One region of the Pseudomonas sp. T1.Ur genome, then DNA from elsewhere that is predicted to be linked to it. Evidence: predicted binding sites of a transcription regulator. Region 1 holds the regulator's gene; the other holds the start of a gene.
What was found. The regulator sigma-54, encoded in region 1, starts transcription at its own class of promoters, with help from an activator protein. The targets are predictions, from matches to a motif close to ANTGGCATNNANNTTGCTNT.
Positions count from the first base shown of each region.

Region 2: M8Q45_RS01400 (pilin) is a predicted target of sigma-54. The motif match lies at 5,189-5,208, and genes of this name have one in related genera.

Region 1 covers NZ_JAMGSN010000001.1:4,563,163-4,570,468, forward strand. Annotated here, with positions in the region: gene mlaE (lipid asymmetry maintenance ABC transporter permease subunit MlaE) at 1-33, opposite strand, end outside; gene M8Q45_RS20315 (ATP-binding cassette domain-containing protein) at 33-842, opposite strand; gene M8Q45_RS20320 (KpsF/GutQ family sugar-phosphate isomerase) at 1,117-2,091, shown strand; gene M8Q45_RS20325 (KdsC family phosphatase) at 2,091-2,615, shown strand; gene lptC (LPS export ABC transporter periplasmic protein LptC) at 2,623-3,195, shown strand; gene lptA (lipopolysaccharide transport periplasmic protein LptA) at 3,182-3,730, shown strand; gene lptB (LPS export ABC transporter ATP-binding protein) at 3,730-4,455, shown strand; gene M8Q45_RS20345 (RNA polymerase factor sigma-54) at 4,620-6,113, shown strand; gene hpf (ribosome hibernation-promoting factor, HPF/YfiA family) at 6,190-6,498, shown strand; gene ptsN (PTS IIA-like nitrogen regulatory protein PtsN) at 6,511-6,975, shown strand; gene rapZ (RNase adapter RapZ) at 6,978-7,306, shown strand, end outside.
Region 2 covers NZ_JAMGSN010000001.1:293,481-300,786, forward strand. Annotated here, with positions in the region: gene M8Q45_RS01365 (energy-coupling factor ABC transporter permease) at 1-50, shown strand, start outside; gene M8Q45_RS01370 (hypothetical protein) at 114-329, shown strand; gene yacG (DNA gyrase inhibitor YacG) at 411-617, opposite strand; gene coaE (dephospho-CoA kinase) at 614-1,237, opposite strand; gene M8Q45_RS01385 (prepilin peptidase) at 1,237-2,106, opposite strand; gene M8Q45_RS01390 (type II secretion system F family protein) at 2,108-3,325, opposite strand; gene pilB (type IV-A pilus assembly ATPase PilB) at 3,328-5,028, opposite strand; gene M8Q45_RS01400 (pilin) at 5,255-5,677, shown strand; gene M8Q45_RS01405 (BON domain-containing protein) at 6,022-6,375, shown strand; gene M8Q45_RS01410 (DUF2845 domain-containing protein) at 6,691-6,990, opposite strand; gene M8Q45_RS01415 (DUF748 domain-containing protein) at 6,992-7,306, opposite strand, start outside.

The sequences.
Region 1 (7,306 bases):
GCGAATTCTTTCGATTAACGATTTCTTGCGCATCAGCGCTTCCCCAGCAAGTCGGTACGGTAATCCGTGGCCGGAAAATGGAACGCCACCGGACCGTCCGGGTCCCCCTTCATGAATTGGCGAATGCGCGGGTTGTCCGAATCCTTCAATTCCTGCGGCGTGCCCTGCCCCAGCACCTGGCCATCACCGACGACATAGAGATAGTCGGCAATACTGGCGGTTTCGGCCAAATCATGGGAAACCACAATGCTGGTGATGCCCAGCGCATCGTTCAGCAAGCGAATCAGGCGCACGAGCACGCCCATGGCAATGGGGTCCTGCCCAACGAAGGGCTCGTCATACATGAGGATTTTCGGGTCGAGGGCAATCGCCCGCGCCAAGGCAACCCGACGCTTCATGCCGCCCGACAGCTCGTCCGGCATCAGTTCCAGGGCGCCGCGCAGCCCGACTGCCTGCAATTTGAGCAGAACGATGTCGCGGATCATTTCCTCCGGCAGCTCGGTATGGACCCGCAGGGGAAACGCCACGTTCTCGAACACATCGAGGTCGGTAAACAGAGCGCCGCTCTGGAACAGCACCCCCATGTCCTTGCGCGCATCGAACAAATCACTGCGAGACAATTTCGGAAGGTTCTGGCCATTGACCCAGACTTCGCCGGCACTGGGACGCAGTTGCGCGCCCATCAGTCGCAGCAGCGTTGTCTTTCCGCACCCGGAAGGTCCCATGATGCCGGTCACCTTACCGCGCGGGATGCGAATATCGATGTCATTGAAAATGCTGCGCGTCCCTCGCTTGAAGGACAGTCCCTTCAGCTCGACCGCGTAGGCGTTGTCGGCACTCATCTAAACTCCTTGCGATGCAGCCTCATATTCGAGTGCCCCGGCCCCAATCGACAGACGCCGGTACCGCCGGGCACACGAACCGGCGGCGAACTATATCACTGCAACCATCAGGCGCCCAAGGCCAACACCCGGCCCGTTAAGCCCGGCTTAAGGTAAAACGCCACATTTTATGTCCGGCCTCGCGCCGTTCGAGCAAACGCGTGACGAACTAACGTGAGGGAATCGTTCATTACCGCTATAATCGCCGCCTTTTCATTGGGCTATACGATCTGACATGAACCAATCCAGCGACCTGATTCAATCGGCACAACGTACTGTCCGCCTCGAACTTGAAGCCGTACAAGGCTTGTTGCCCCGTATCGACGCTGATTTCGTACGCGCCTGCGAGATGATTCTGGCCAGCAAGGGCCGTGTGGTCGTGGTCGGCATGGGCAAGTCCGGCCACATTGGCAACAAGATTGCCGCCACGCTGGCCAGCACCGGCACCACGGCTTTTTTTGTTCACCCCGCCGAAGCCAGCCACGGCGACATGGGCATGATCACCCGGGACGATGTCATCCTGGCACTGTCCAACTCGGGCTCGACCAATGAAATCCTCACATTGCTGCCATTGATCAAGCGGCTGGGCATCCAGATGATCAGCGTCACCGGCAATCCGGATTCACCGCTGGCCAAGGCAGCCGAGGTGAACCTCAATGTTCATGTCGAGCACGAAGCCTGCCCCTTGAACCTGGCGCCGACCTCATCCACCACGGCGGCCCTGGTCATGGGCGATGCCCTGGCCGTGGCCCTGCTGGAGGCCCGCGGGTTCACCGCCGAGGATTTCGCCTTCTCCCATCCCGGTGGCGCCCTGGGCCGTCGCCTGTTGCTCAAGGTCGAGAACGTGATGCACAGCGCAGGCGAGCTGCCGCAGGTTCAACGCGGCACGCTGCTCAAGGATGCGCTCATGGAAATGACCCGCAAGGGCCTGGGCATGACCGTTATCCTCGAAGCCGACGGCAAGCTCGCCGGGATCTTTACCGACGGTGACCTGCGCCGCACGCTCGACCGCGCTATTGATATACGTAACGCAACCATCGACGAAGTCATGACCCTTCACGGCAAGACTGCGCGCCCCGACATGCTGGCCGCAGAAGCCCTGAAAATCATGGAAGACCATAGGATCAATGCACTGGTGGTAGTGGATGAAGAGGATCGCGCGATCGGCGCTTTCAACTTGTCCGACCTCCTTCGCGCTGGAGTAATGTGATGACGACCGACCTGCTGCAACGGGGCAAGAACATCAAGCTCGCCGTTTTCGACGTCGACGGTGTACTCACCGATGGCCGCCTGTACTTCCTCGAAGACGGCAGCGAGTTCAAGACCTTCAATACCCTCGACGGCCAAGGCATCAAGATGCTGATGGCCGCGGGCGTCCAGACCGCCATTATCAGTGGTCGCAAGACCCCGGTGGTCGAGCGGCGAGCGAAAAATCTCGGCATCCCGCACCTTTACCAGGGCCGGGAAGACAAGTTGGTGGTGCTGGACGAACTGCTGGGCCAACTCAATCTAAGCTATGAGCAGGTTGCCTACCTCGGCGACGATTTGCCGGACCTGCCGGTGATCCGCCGGGTCGGCCTGGGCATGGCGGTGGCCAACGCAGCCGCTTTCGTACGCGAGCACGCCCACGGCGTCACCACCGCGAAGGGCGGCGAAGGCGCGGCCCGCGAGTTCTGTGAATTGATCCTGAACGCCCAGGGCCACCTCGAAGCGGCCAACGCCGCGTACTTGTGAGCCATTTATGTTAAGCAAGAAGATTCGCACCCTACTGGTGTTCGGCTGCATCGCCGCGATTTTTGCGGCGGTGGGTTACTGGAACATCAGCCCGGAACGCTTCCTTGACCCATCCGCGACCAAGGTCGAGGAAAACGATATCGATTGGTATGCGACCAATACGCATACCCTGCAATACCTGCCAGACGGCAAAGTGCAGTACGAAATGACGTCTGACAAAGTCGACCATGTAAAGGCCAGTGATATAACGCTGGTCACCAAGCCGGACCTGAACATGTTCCGCGGCACCGAATTTCCGTGGCATGTGCAGAGTGAGCGCGCCGAGGTCAATCCCGGCGGCACCGAAGTCGAACTGATCGACTCGGTACGCATCGCCCGGACCGATGAGAAAAACCGTACGACCATCATTACCAGCAGTCGCATGACGGTCTTTCCGCAACGAGAATATGCGCAGACCGAGCAACCCGTTAGAATCGACGGCGCCGGCGGCGTGTCGACCGGCGTGGGAATGAAGGCGTATTTGAAGGAAAGCAGGATACACCTGCTATCGAAAGTAAGAGGACAGTATGAAGCTCGCTAAAACCCTCCCTATTTTGCTCAGTCTGGGCGCGGCACTGGGAAGCGCGAGCGCCTGGGCCCTCCCCAACGACCGCGACCAGCCTATCCGCATCCAGGCCGACGACGCGCAACTGGACGACAAGAACGGTGTCGCCACCTATAAAGGTGACGTGATCATCACCCAGGGCTCGATGAAGGTGACCGGCAATACCGTGACCATCACCCGCACCCAGTCCGGCGACATCGACGTGGTGACTTCGGTGGGCAACCTGGCCTACTTCGAACAACTGCAAACCGCGGGCGACACCAAGCCTGTACAGGGTTATGGGGTTACCATCCAGTATCACGCCGCCCAGGACCGCGTTGTCCTGATCGACCGCGCCAAGGTTGTCGACAAGGACAACAACGTGACCCAAGGCGAGAAAATCGTCTATGACACGGTCAAGAAACTGGCCAGCGCGGGTCGTGCCACTGGCAGCAAGGTCACCGAGGCGCGTCCGCGTATCGACATGGTGATCCAGCCGAAAAAGAAAACCGACGAGCAAAAGGCCCAGTAATGGCAACTCTGAAAGCCCAACACCTGGCCAAGAGCTACAAGAGCCGCCAGGTTGTGCGCGATGTCAGCCTGTCCATCGAGAGCGGCCAGATCGTTGGCCTGCTCGGCCCCAACGGCGCGGGCAAGACGACCTGCTTCTATATGATCGTCGGCCTGGTCCAGGCCGATCAGGGCCGCGTCCTGATCGACGACCTGGACGTCAGCCACCAGCCGATGCACGGCCGGGCGAAGGCCGGGATCGGCTATTTGCCGCAAGAAGCGTCGATCTTCCGCAAACTGTCGGTTGCCGACAACATCATGGCCATCCTCGAGACCCGCAAGGAACTCGACAAGGCCGGCCGTCGACAGGAGCTGGAAAGCTTGCTGCAGGAATTCCACATCAGCCACATTCGCGACAACCTGGGCATGAGCCTGTCCGGTGGCGAACGTCGCCGCGTGGAAATCGCCCGTGCCCTGGCCACCGCGCCGAAATTCATCCTCCTCGACGAACCGTTCGCCGGCGTGGACCCGATTTCGGTGGGCGACATCAAGCAGATCATCCACCACCTCAAGGCCAAGGGGATCGGCGTGCTGATCACCGACCACAACGTGCGCGAGACACTGGATATCTGCGAGACGGCCTACATTGTCAATGACGGCCAGCTGATTGCCGAAGGTGACTCCGCGACCATCCTGGCCAATGAACTGGTCAAGGAAGTGTACCTGGGTCACGAGTTTCGCCTGTAAGCACAGATGTCTGGTGCATCGCCCGGGCGTCGCCAATTTTATTGTGGCGACGCTCTAGGCAAACACCTCAGTTTCAGGCATATAATTTGCTTAAGTTTGGCGCTCCGGCGCCCTTGTAGTGGATGGCGCATGTGCGCCGGCGAATAAGGTGTTAAGCCCCTGCCATGAAACCATCGCTAGTCTTGAGAATGGGCCAGCAGCTGACGATGACGCCGCAGCTGCAACAGGCCATCCGCCTGCTCCAATTGTCGACCCTGGACCTGCAACAGGAAATCCAGGAGGCCCTGGAGTCCAATCCGATGCTCGAACGCCAGGAAGAAGGCGACGACTTCGACAACTCCGATCCGCTGGCCGACAACGTCGAACAGAAAACCCCTGCCGAAATCCCGGAACCGTCCTATCAGGAAGCCGCCCCGACGGTGGATAACATCGAGGACGGCGAGTGGAACGAACGCATTCCCAACGACTTGCCCGTGGATACGGCATGGGAAGACGTCTACCAGACCAGCGCCAGCAGCCTGCCAAGCGGCGATGACGATGAGTGGGACTTCACCACCCGCACCTCCGCCGGCGAAAGCCTGCAAAGCCACTTGCTGTGGCAACTGAACCTGGCGCCGATGTCCGACACCGATCGCCTGATCGCCGTGACCCTGATCGATTGCATCAACAACCAGGGCTACCTGGACGAGACACTCGAAGAAATTCTCGAAGCTTTCGACCCCGAGCTCGACATCGAGCTGGATGAGGTCGAGGCGGTCCTGCACCGCATCCAGCAGTTTGAACCCGCCGGCATCGGCGCCCGCAGCCTGGGTGAATGCCTCTTGCTGCAATTGCGCCAGTTGCCCGCCAAGACACCGTGGCTGGCCGAAGCCAAGCGACTGGTCACCGACTACATCGACTTGCTGGGCGGCCGCGACTACAGCCAACTGATGCGGCGCATGAAGCTCAAGGAAGACGAGCTGCGCCAGGTCATCGAGCTGGTGCAAAGTCTCAATCCACGGCCCGGCTCGCAAATCGAATCCACCGAGCCTGAATACGTTGTCCCCGACGTGATCGTGCGCAAGCACAATGATCGCTGGCTGGTGGAGCTCAACCAGGAATCGGTGCCGAAACTTCGGGTCAACGCCCAATACGCCGGTTTCGTGAAACGCGCCGACACCAGCGCCGACAACACGTTCATGCGCAACCAGTTGCAGGAAGCGCGCTGGTTCATCAAGAGCCTGCAGAGCCGCAACGAAACCCTGATGAAAGTAGCGACCCAGATCGTCGAGCATCAGCGCGGCTTCCTGGAGTACGGCGATGAAGCGATGAAGCCGTTGGTCCTGCATGACATTGCCGAGGCAGTGGGCATGCACGAGTCGACGATTTCACGGGTGACCACCCAGAAATTCATGCATACCCCGCGGGGAATCTATGAATTGAAATATTTTTTCTCCAGCCATGTCAGCACCTCGGAAGGCGGCGAATGCTCGTCCACGGCCATCCGCGCGATCATCAAGAAACTGGTCGCCGCGGAAAATCAGAAAAAGCCGTTGAGTGACAGCAAGATCGCTGGTTTACTGGAGGCACAAGGCATTCAGGTGGCCCGCCGTACCGTCGCCAAATACCGCGAATCCCTCGGGATCGCACCTTCGAGCGAACGCAAGCGGTTGATGTAACAGGCCACGCCACAGCGTTCCAGTGGCAGGCAACCCAGCCTGCCGCTTTATGCACTGGCAACGAAGGAGAAGCTGTATGCAAGTCAACATCAGTGGACACCAACTGGAAGTGACCGAACCCCTGCGCACCTACATCGGCGAAAAACTCGACCGATTGGAAAGGCATTTCGACAAGATCACCAACGTGCAAGTCACGATGTGCGTCGAAAAACTGCTGCAGAAAATCGAAGCCACGCTGCATATTCCCGGCGGAGAAGTAGTTGCCAACGCAGAGCACACAGACATGTATGCCGCGATTGACCTGCTGACCGACAAGCTGGATCGCCAACTCAAAAAGCATAAGGAAAAGACCCAGAGCCTCCTCCAGGGCGCAACCGGTCGTTAACCCCCCCAATCCATGATCCGACTAGAAACCATCCTGACCCCCGGCCGTTCCCAAGTGAACGCGCCGGGCGGCAGTAAAAAGAAAGCCCTCGAACAAATCGCCAACCTGATCCACCGCGAAGTGCCGGATCTGGAAATGCAGGATGTCTTCGAGGCATTGGTTGCCCGTGAAAAACTCGGTTCCACCGGTTTTGGCAACGGCATTGCCATCCCCCATTGCCGCCTCAAGGGCTGCGCCTCGCCCATCAGCGCGCTGCTGCACCTTGAAGCCCCCATAGATTTCGACGCCATCGATGGCGCCCCGGTCGACCTGTTGTTCGTCTTGCTGGTCCCGGAGGCCGCGACCGATGCGCACCTGGAGCTGCTGCGCCAGATCGCCAGCATGCTCGATCGCAAGGAAGTACGCGAAAAACTACGCAGCGCCCCAAGCAACGAAGCCTTGTATCAGGTAGTCCTGGACGAGCAGAACGGCCATTAAACATGCGCATGATCATCGTCAGTGGCCGCTCCGGCTCAGGTAAAAGCACGGCCCTCAATGTGCTTGAGGACAGCGGCTACTATTGCATCGACAACCTGCCGGCAGGCCTGCTTCCGGAATTGGCCGAGCGCGCCCTGATCCACACCGAACTCGCGCAACCGCTGGTCGCCGTGTCAATCGACGCCCGTAACCTGCCCAGCCATCTGTCGCGATTTCCGGAATTGCTCGAGGAAGTTCGCAACCGGCATATCCAATGCGATGTGCTGTACCTGGATGCCGACGAAGAAACATTGCTCAAGCGCTTTTCAGAAACCCGTCGACGCCACCCGCT
Region 2 (7,306 bases), 4.3 Mb from region 1:
ACCGCACGCGCTACCTGTCGGCGCCCTGGAACGATGAGGACAAGCCTTGATTCACGTCAAGGCTGCACCGCCTGCCGCGCTTCATGCTTTGGAAAATTTCCAGGAGTGCAACCATGAGTGTTTATGAGTGGGCGAGGCAAGAAATCCGGCGCAGTCACGACGCGGCCATGGAGATTGGCTTCGATCCGGGCTTGAGCCTGCGGGCCTTGCTCAGCGCAATCGTGCAGCAGAGCAAGACCGTACGCAGTGTCGACGATTTGGCCGATGAATTGAGTTTCCTCGCGGAAAACCTCGACGACAGCCAGGATTACGGCTTCATGCGGCCTTAGGGGTGAATGCTGCCCACCAGGAAAACGATGACGCTGTGGCGAGGGGATAAATCCTCTCGCCACAAGGATTCAGGCCAGGCCTTAGTGGTGCGAGCGGGGATTGAAGTCTTCGCTGAACAACTCATCCTCGGCGTCCGGGGCCACCGGAATCTTGTGTTCTTCCGACGCCCAGGCGCCCAGGTCGATCAACTTGCAGCGATCCGAACAGAACGGCCGGAATTTGCTTTCAGGGGTCCATTCGACCGGGGCGCCACAGGTTGGGCAATCAACGATTGGGGGTTGGCTCATGATTGGCCTCCACGCAAGGTAAGGTAAAAGTGATGCAGGCGTTCGACCTCGCTGTGCAGCCAGGCGAGGTCGCGATCGTTGACCAGCACGTCGTCGGCATGGCTCAGGCGATCCTGGCGACTGGATTGGGCCTTGAGGATCGCCTGGACCTGCTGCTCGCTGGTCTGGTCACGCTGCAAGGTGCGTTCGACCTGCAATTGTTCAGGTGCGTCGATCACCAGGATCCGCTGGGTCATGGCGTACTGCCCCGACTCGATCAACAGCGGTGAAACCAGGATCGCATAGGACGATTTTGCCTGGGCCAGATGATGGGCGATCTCTTCGGCAATCAGCGGGTGCAGCAGGGCTTCCAGCCAGCGGCGCTCCTCGGCATTCTCGAAGATGAGCGTGCGCAGCGCGGCTCGATCCAGCGCGCCGTCCGCCTGCAGCACACCCGCGCCAAAGTGCTCGGCGATTTTTCCCAGCGCCGGGCGTCCGGGTTCGACGACCCAGCGCGCCGCATGGTCAGCGTCGATGACGTGCACGCCCAGGTCGATGAAGTGCTGGGCCGCCGCACTCTTGCCGCTGCCGATGCCACCGGTCAGGCCGAGAATCCAGGTTTTTTCCGCGGAGCTGTTCATTAGAAACCGACTGACTGCCAATAGAAGTCGGTTATTTGACCACCCCAGAGCAAGGCAATCCAGCCGGCAATGGCCAGATAGGGGCCGAAGGGGATCTGTGTCGATGTCGGTGCGTTGCGGAGGCGCAGCACCACGACGCCGACCACCGCGCCCACCAGCGAAGACAGCAGCAGTGTCACCGGCAGGATTTGCCAGCCGCCCCAGGCGCCCAGCATCGCCAACAGCTTGAAGTCGCCATAGCCCATGCCTTCCTTGCCGGTCAGCAATTTGAATACCCAAAACACCGTCCACAGCACCAGGTAACCAGCGACCGCGCCCCATAACGCCTGGTTGAGGGACACGAACAATCCGAAACTGTTGACGATCAAGCCGAGCCACAACAAGGGCAGTACGAGGGAGTCGGGTAGCAATTGATGCTCGGCGTCGATCAGGCTCATCGACAACAGGCCCCAGCTCAGCACCATCGCCATCGCCGCATGCCAGCCGAAGCCGAAATGCCAGGCGACGAACGCTGACAGGGCGCCGCAAGCCAGTTCGGTCAATGGGTAGCGCTTGCCGATGGGGGCGGCGCAATTGGAGCAGCGCCCGCGCAATGCCAGGTAGCTGAGCAGGGGAATATTTTCCCAGGCGCGGATGCGGTGGCCGCAGTGCGGGCACTGGGAATGGGGCAGCATCAGGTTGTAGACGGGGCCGGGAGCTTCGGCCGGCAGGCCCAGCAGGTCCTGGGCTTGCAGCCGCCATTCACGGTCAAGCATTTTGGGCAGGCGCCACACCAGCACATTGAGAAAACTGCCGATGATCAGCCCGAACAGCAGTGCCGTCAGCACGAAAGCCAAGGGGTAAAGCACGAAGAATTCGCTCAAGGGCATGTCAGATCGCAGAGCCGAGTTGGAAGATGGGCATGTACATGGCAACCACCAGGCCACCGACGACGACCCCCAGGATCACCATGATGAAGGGTTCCATCAGGCTCGTGAGGTTGTCCACCAGATTATCCACTTCGGCTTCGTAAAAACTCGCCACTTTATCGAGCATATCGTCCAGCGCGCCGGATTCCTCGCCAATGGCCGTCATCTGGATCGCCAGGTTGGGGAAAATGCCGGAAGCACGCATCGAGAAATTCAACTGCATGCCGGTCGAGACGTCCTGTCGGATGCGTAGCACCGCACGCTTGAATACCACGTTGCCGGTGGCGCCCGACACCGAGTCGAGGGCTTCGACCAGCGGCACGCCGGCGGCGAATGTCGTGGACAGCGTACGGGCATAGCGGGCTACGGCGGATTTGTACATCAGGGTGCCCACCAAGGGCAGCTTGAGCAGCCATTTGTCCCGCCAGTCACGGAATGCCTGGGAGCGCTTCAGCGCATATTTCACCCCGAAAAACCCACCCACCAACCCAACCAGCAGTATCCACCACCATTCCTGCAAGAATTCCGACAGGCCGATGACCATCAGCGTGAAGGCCGGCAACTTTGCGCCAAAGCCTGCGAATACCGACTCGAACTGCGGCACGACCTTGATCAGCAGGATGCTCGTGACCACGGCTGCGACAGCTACCACGGCCGCGGGATACGTCATGGCTTTCTTGATCTTGGCCTTGAGGGCTTCGCTTTTTTCCTTGTAGGTCGCGACCCGGTCCAGCAGCGTATCGAGGGCGCCGGCCTGCTCGCCGGCGTCCACCAGATTGCAATACAACTCATCGAAATACTGCGGGCATTTGCGCAACGCCGCGGCAAAGCTGTTGCCGGCAGCGACTTCCTGTTTCACCTCGTCCACCAGCTTGCGCATGTTCGCGTTGTCGAAGCCTTCGCCAATGATGTCGAAGGCTTGCAGCAATGGCACACCAGCCTTGAGCATCGTTGCCATCTGACGCGTGAAGAGGGCGATGTCCAACGGCTTGATGCGCTTGCCCTTGCTGAATATCGAAGTGGATTTCTTGCGCACCTTGCCTGGGTTGATGCCCTGTTTGCGCAGTTGCGCCTTGATCAGCGCCGGGCTCTGGCCGGTCAGTTCGCCGGACATTTTCGTGCCTTTGCGGTCCTTGCCTTCCCACACGTAGACGTCGGTTTTTACTGCCTTGACCGCCATGTTCAATCCTTGGTGACCCGGTTGATTTCTTCGAGGCTGGTGATGCCTTGCATCACTTTGGCCAGCCCCGACGTACGCAGGTCGTTGAAGCCGTCCTTGCGCATTTGCAGGTCGATTTCCAGGGAGTTGCCCTCGGCCATGATCAACCGTTGCAGCTCCGGCGTGTTCTTGACCACTTCGTATACCCCCACGCGACCTTTGTAGCCGTTGTTGCACTGTTCGCAACCGACCGGCTCATAGATCGTGAATGAGCCGATGCGTTCCCGGGGGAAACCTTCCTTGAGCAGGGTTTCCTCGGGAATCTCGATGGCTTTCTTGCAATGCGTGCACAATTTGCGCGCCAGGCGCTGGGCGATGATCAGGTGCACAGCCGTGGCGATGTTGAACCCCGGGATGCCCATGTTGTGCAGGCGGACCAGGGTTTCGGCGGCGCTGTTGGTGTGCAGGGTGGAGAGCACGAGGTGCCCGGTCTGGGCGGCTTTGATGGCGATTTCGGCGGTTTCCAGGTCGCGGATCTCACCGACCATGATCACGTCCGGGTCCTGGCGCAGGAACGAGCGCAGGGCGTGGGCGAAATCCAGGCCCTGGCGCGGGTTCACGTTGACCTGGTTGATGCCTTCCATGTTGATTTCCACCGGGTCTTCGGCGGTGGAGATATTGATGTCCACGGTGTTGAGGATGTTCAAGCCGGTGTAGAGCGACACGGTCTTGCCCGAACCGGTCGGCCCGGTCACCAGGATCAGCCCCTGCGGCTGCTTGAGGGCGGCCATGTACAAGTCTTTCTGTTCCGGTTCGTAGCCCAGGGCGTCGATGCCCATTTGCGCACTGGAGGGGTCGAGGATCCGGATCACCACTTTTTCGCCCCAGAGCGTCGGCAAGGTGTTGACCCGGAAGTCGATGGACTTGGTTTTTGACAGGCGCATCTTCAGGCGGCCGTCCTGGGGTTTGCGCCGCTCGGAAATGTCCAGGCTGGCCATGACCTTCAAGCGCGCGGCGATACGGTTGGCCAGTTGGATGGGGGGCTTGGCGACCTCCCGCAGCATGCCGTCAGTGCGCACCCGGACCCGATAGGTTTTTTCATAGGGTTCGAAGTGCAGGTCGGAAGAGCCGCCCTTGATGGCGTCCAGCAGCATCTTGTTGACGAAGCGCACCACCGGCGCATCGTCGCCGTCCTGTCCGACGATGTTGTCCTGCTTGTGGTCGTCGATCGACTCGATGTCCAGGCCGTCGAGGTCGACATCGGCCATGCCTTCCAGGCCCGTGCTGCTGGACTCGAAGAATTTCTCGATGGCATCGCTGAGCTTGTCGTCTTCTACCAGGATGGCTTCGGTGGTCAGGCCGGTGCTGAACTGGATGTCGTTGATGGCTTGATGGTTGGTGGGGTCGGAAATGCCAACGTACAGCTTGTTGCCGCGCCGCCACAGCGGCAGGGCGTGATGCTGGCGCACCAGTTTCTCGCTGACCAGGCCGGCGGGCTGGTTGTCCTTGTCGAGGCTGTTGAGGTCCAGCAGGGCGATACCGAAATGCTCCGAGGCGATTTCCGCCACCTGCCGGCTCTGGATCAGTTTGTTCTGCACCAGGTAACTGACCAGGGGCACTCGATTGCGCTGGGCCTGTTGAAAAGCCTGCTGCGCGCTTTGTTCGGTGATCAATTCGGCCAGCACCAATTGCTTGGCCAGGCCGCTGAGGGCAATGTCATTCATGGGAATACCGGACGCGGACTGTTCATGATTTATAGCCTAGTCAAGCATAGGCGGCTGACCAGCGAGCAGAGGTGACAAAAAGCGTCAGATAGTGCGGTTGTTGGGGTAGGACGCAGGTCCTTTGCGGCGGGGAAGGCCTTGGCTGGCTGGGCTTTTCGGGGTTGGCACGTGCCCTGCAATGGCCGCTTCAGGTCATGAGATTTCGACTCATGCATGGGAGATGTCTATGAACAAGCAAAAGGGTTTTACGCTGATCGAGCTGCTGATCGTGGTGGCGATCATTGGGATCTTGGCGACGTTTGCGTTGCCGCAGTATTCGAAGTATCAGGCGCGGGCGAAGGTGACGGTCGGGTTGGCGGAGGCTTCTTCGTTGAAGGTGCCGGTTGAAGACCTTCTGAATAAAGGTACAACGCCAACCGCTGCCAACACGGGCGTACCGGCATCAAGCAATAATTGCACGATGGCTGTCTCAGGTGATGCTGCTGCCGGGACCGCCACCATCACTTGCACCATCAAGGAAGCGCCTTCTTCCATTGTTGGTAAAACGATCACTCTCAGTCGTGCCGGGACGGGGGCCTGGACCTGTTCTTCTAATGCTGCTGAAGAGTTCTTGCCAGCGGGCGGTTGTACTGTAGCGGCAACCCCATGAGCACCTCATCCACCTGAGGTTCAAGTCCGTCACCGTGGCGCAAGATTGCTTGCGCCGTCTGGCTTACATAAAGGGCTGCTACGCAGCCCAGCGGGAGCAAGCTCCCTCGCCACGGAAAATCTTGTTAATTCATAATGTTAGCCAACGGCTTAAACCCGCAAGTTGCATGTACCAAATGCCCTGGTCATGCAATTTGCATGATTGTGAAAACGACCGCTTCGCTTAACTATTTGATTCATAAGTAAATTTCTTTTGTTTCAAAACTGGCACAGCCTTCGCACTACTCCTGACAACCTGCCGCGATGCACTTTCGGCAGTTTCTGAGAAAAACAGGAGTTACTCGTATGAAGAAGTTCGCTATCACTGCCGCTGCTGCCACTGCACTGACCCTGTCCATGGCTAGCGCTTTCGCCGAGACCACTCAAGCAACTCAGGCCCCGATGATGCTGGCTGCGGGCGAAGTGACTGAGGCCAAGGAAGCTACCTCCGATACCTGGATCACCACGAAGGTCAAAGCAGACCTGGTCACCGAGAAAGGCATTCCAGGCTCCGACATCAAGGTTGAAACCAATAAGGGCGTTGTGTCCCTGTCCTCGACTACGGTCCTGACCGACGCGCAGAAAGACACCGCCGTCGCGATCACCAAGAAAATCAAAGGCGTCAAAGCCGTATCGGCTGATGGCCTGAAATCCGAGTAAGGAAAGGCTTCTCGCCTGGACGGGAGAAGGCGCGGCAAACGGGCTGGGTTATACGTCTGCCGTCGCTTTGGAGTTCATGCGAAAGGCCACACGGACGTGGCCATTACAGGCCTCCTGCATTCGTGCCGGGGGCCTGTTCTATTCTGGGAGAGAGCATGTGAGCCAGTCAGGGAAACCGGGTAGTCGCTTTCGCGAGCAGGCTCGCTCCCACATTTAATCGCATTCTTCCAGAAACAACCCGGCCCCTGTGGGAGCGAGCCTGCTCGCGAAGGCGTCGGCACTGTCGCTGCAGATACCCTGGAATAGCCCAGCCCATCACCGCCCACGCCTGCTGGTGATCTGCACCAGCCGGTTCCCCTCGAAGCGCAAATACTGGTACATCCCGCTGTTGGGCCCGTAGGTCCATTCCTCCACCGGATATTCCTCTCGGCGATTGACGCTGCGTTTGTAGCCCAGGTCATCACGCGCCACCGGCTGACCACATTTTTGCAGCACCTCGCTCGAACGATCCCCGACGCTGATCAACTGGCTGCCGCAGCGCAATGTATCGGCGGCTGAGGCCTGCCCGGTCGCAAGTAGCATTAGGCTCAGGCTGAATGTGTACAGAGACTTCATTTCATTCCGCATCCAAATGCATGGGGGTGATGACGGTACCGTCTTTTTCGGCCTGGCCCAGGCTCGCGTCGATGAAGTACACCCGGTCATCGGCCAGCTTGCCTTTGTCCACCAGGAAATCCTTGATGCTGCTGGCGCGCTCCTGCCCCAGTTCACGCAACAGCAGGTCGCTGCCGCTCCAGAACTTGATGACCCCTTCCCGGAGTTTCTCGATGCGGGCCTTCTTGTCCAACTGCGTCCATTCAGCCGGTGGCTGGGTTTTCAGGCGCGTGCGGTAGATTCCTTCCAGCAGGGGAGGTTTTTCATCTTCCGGTAC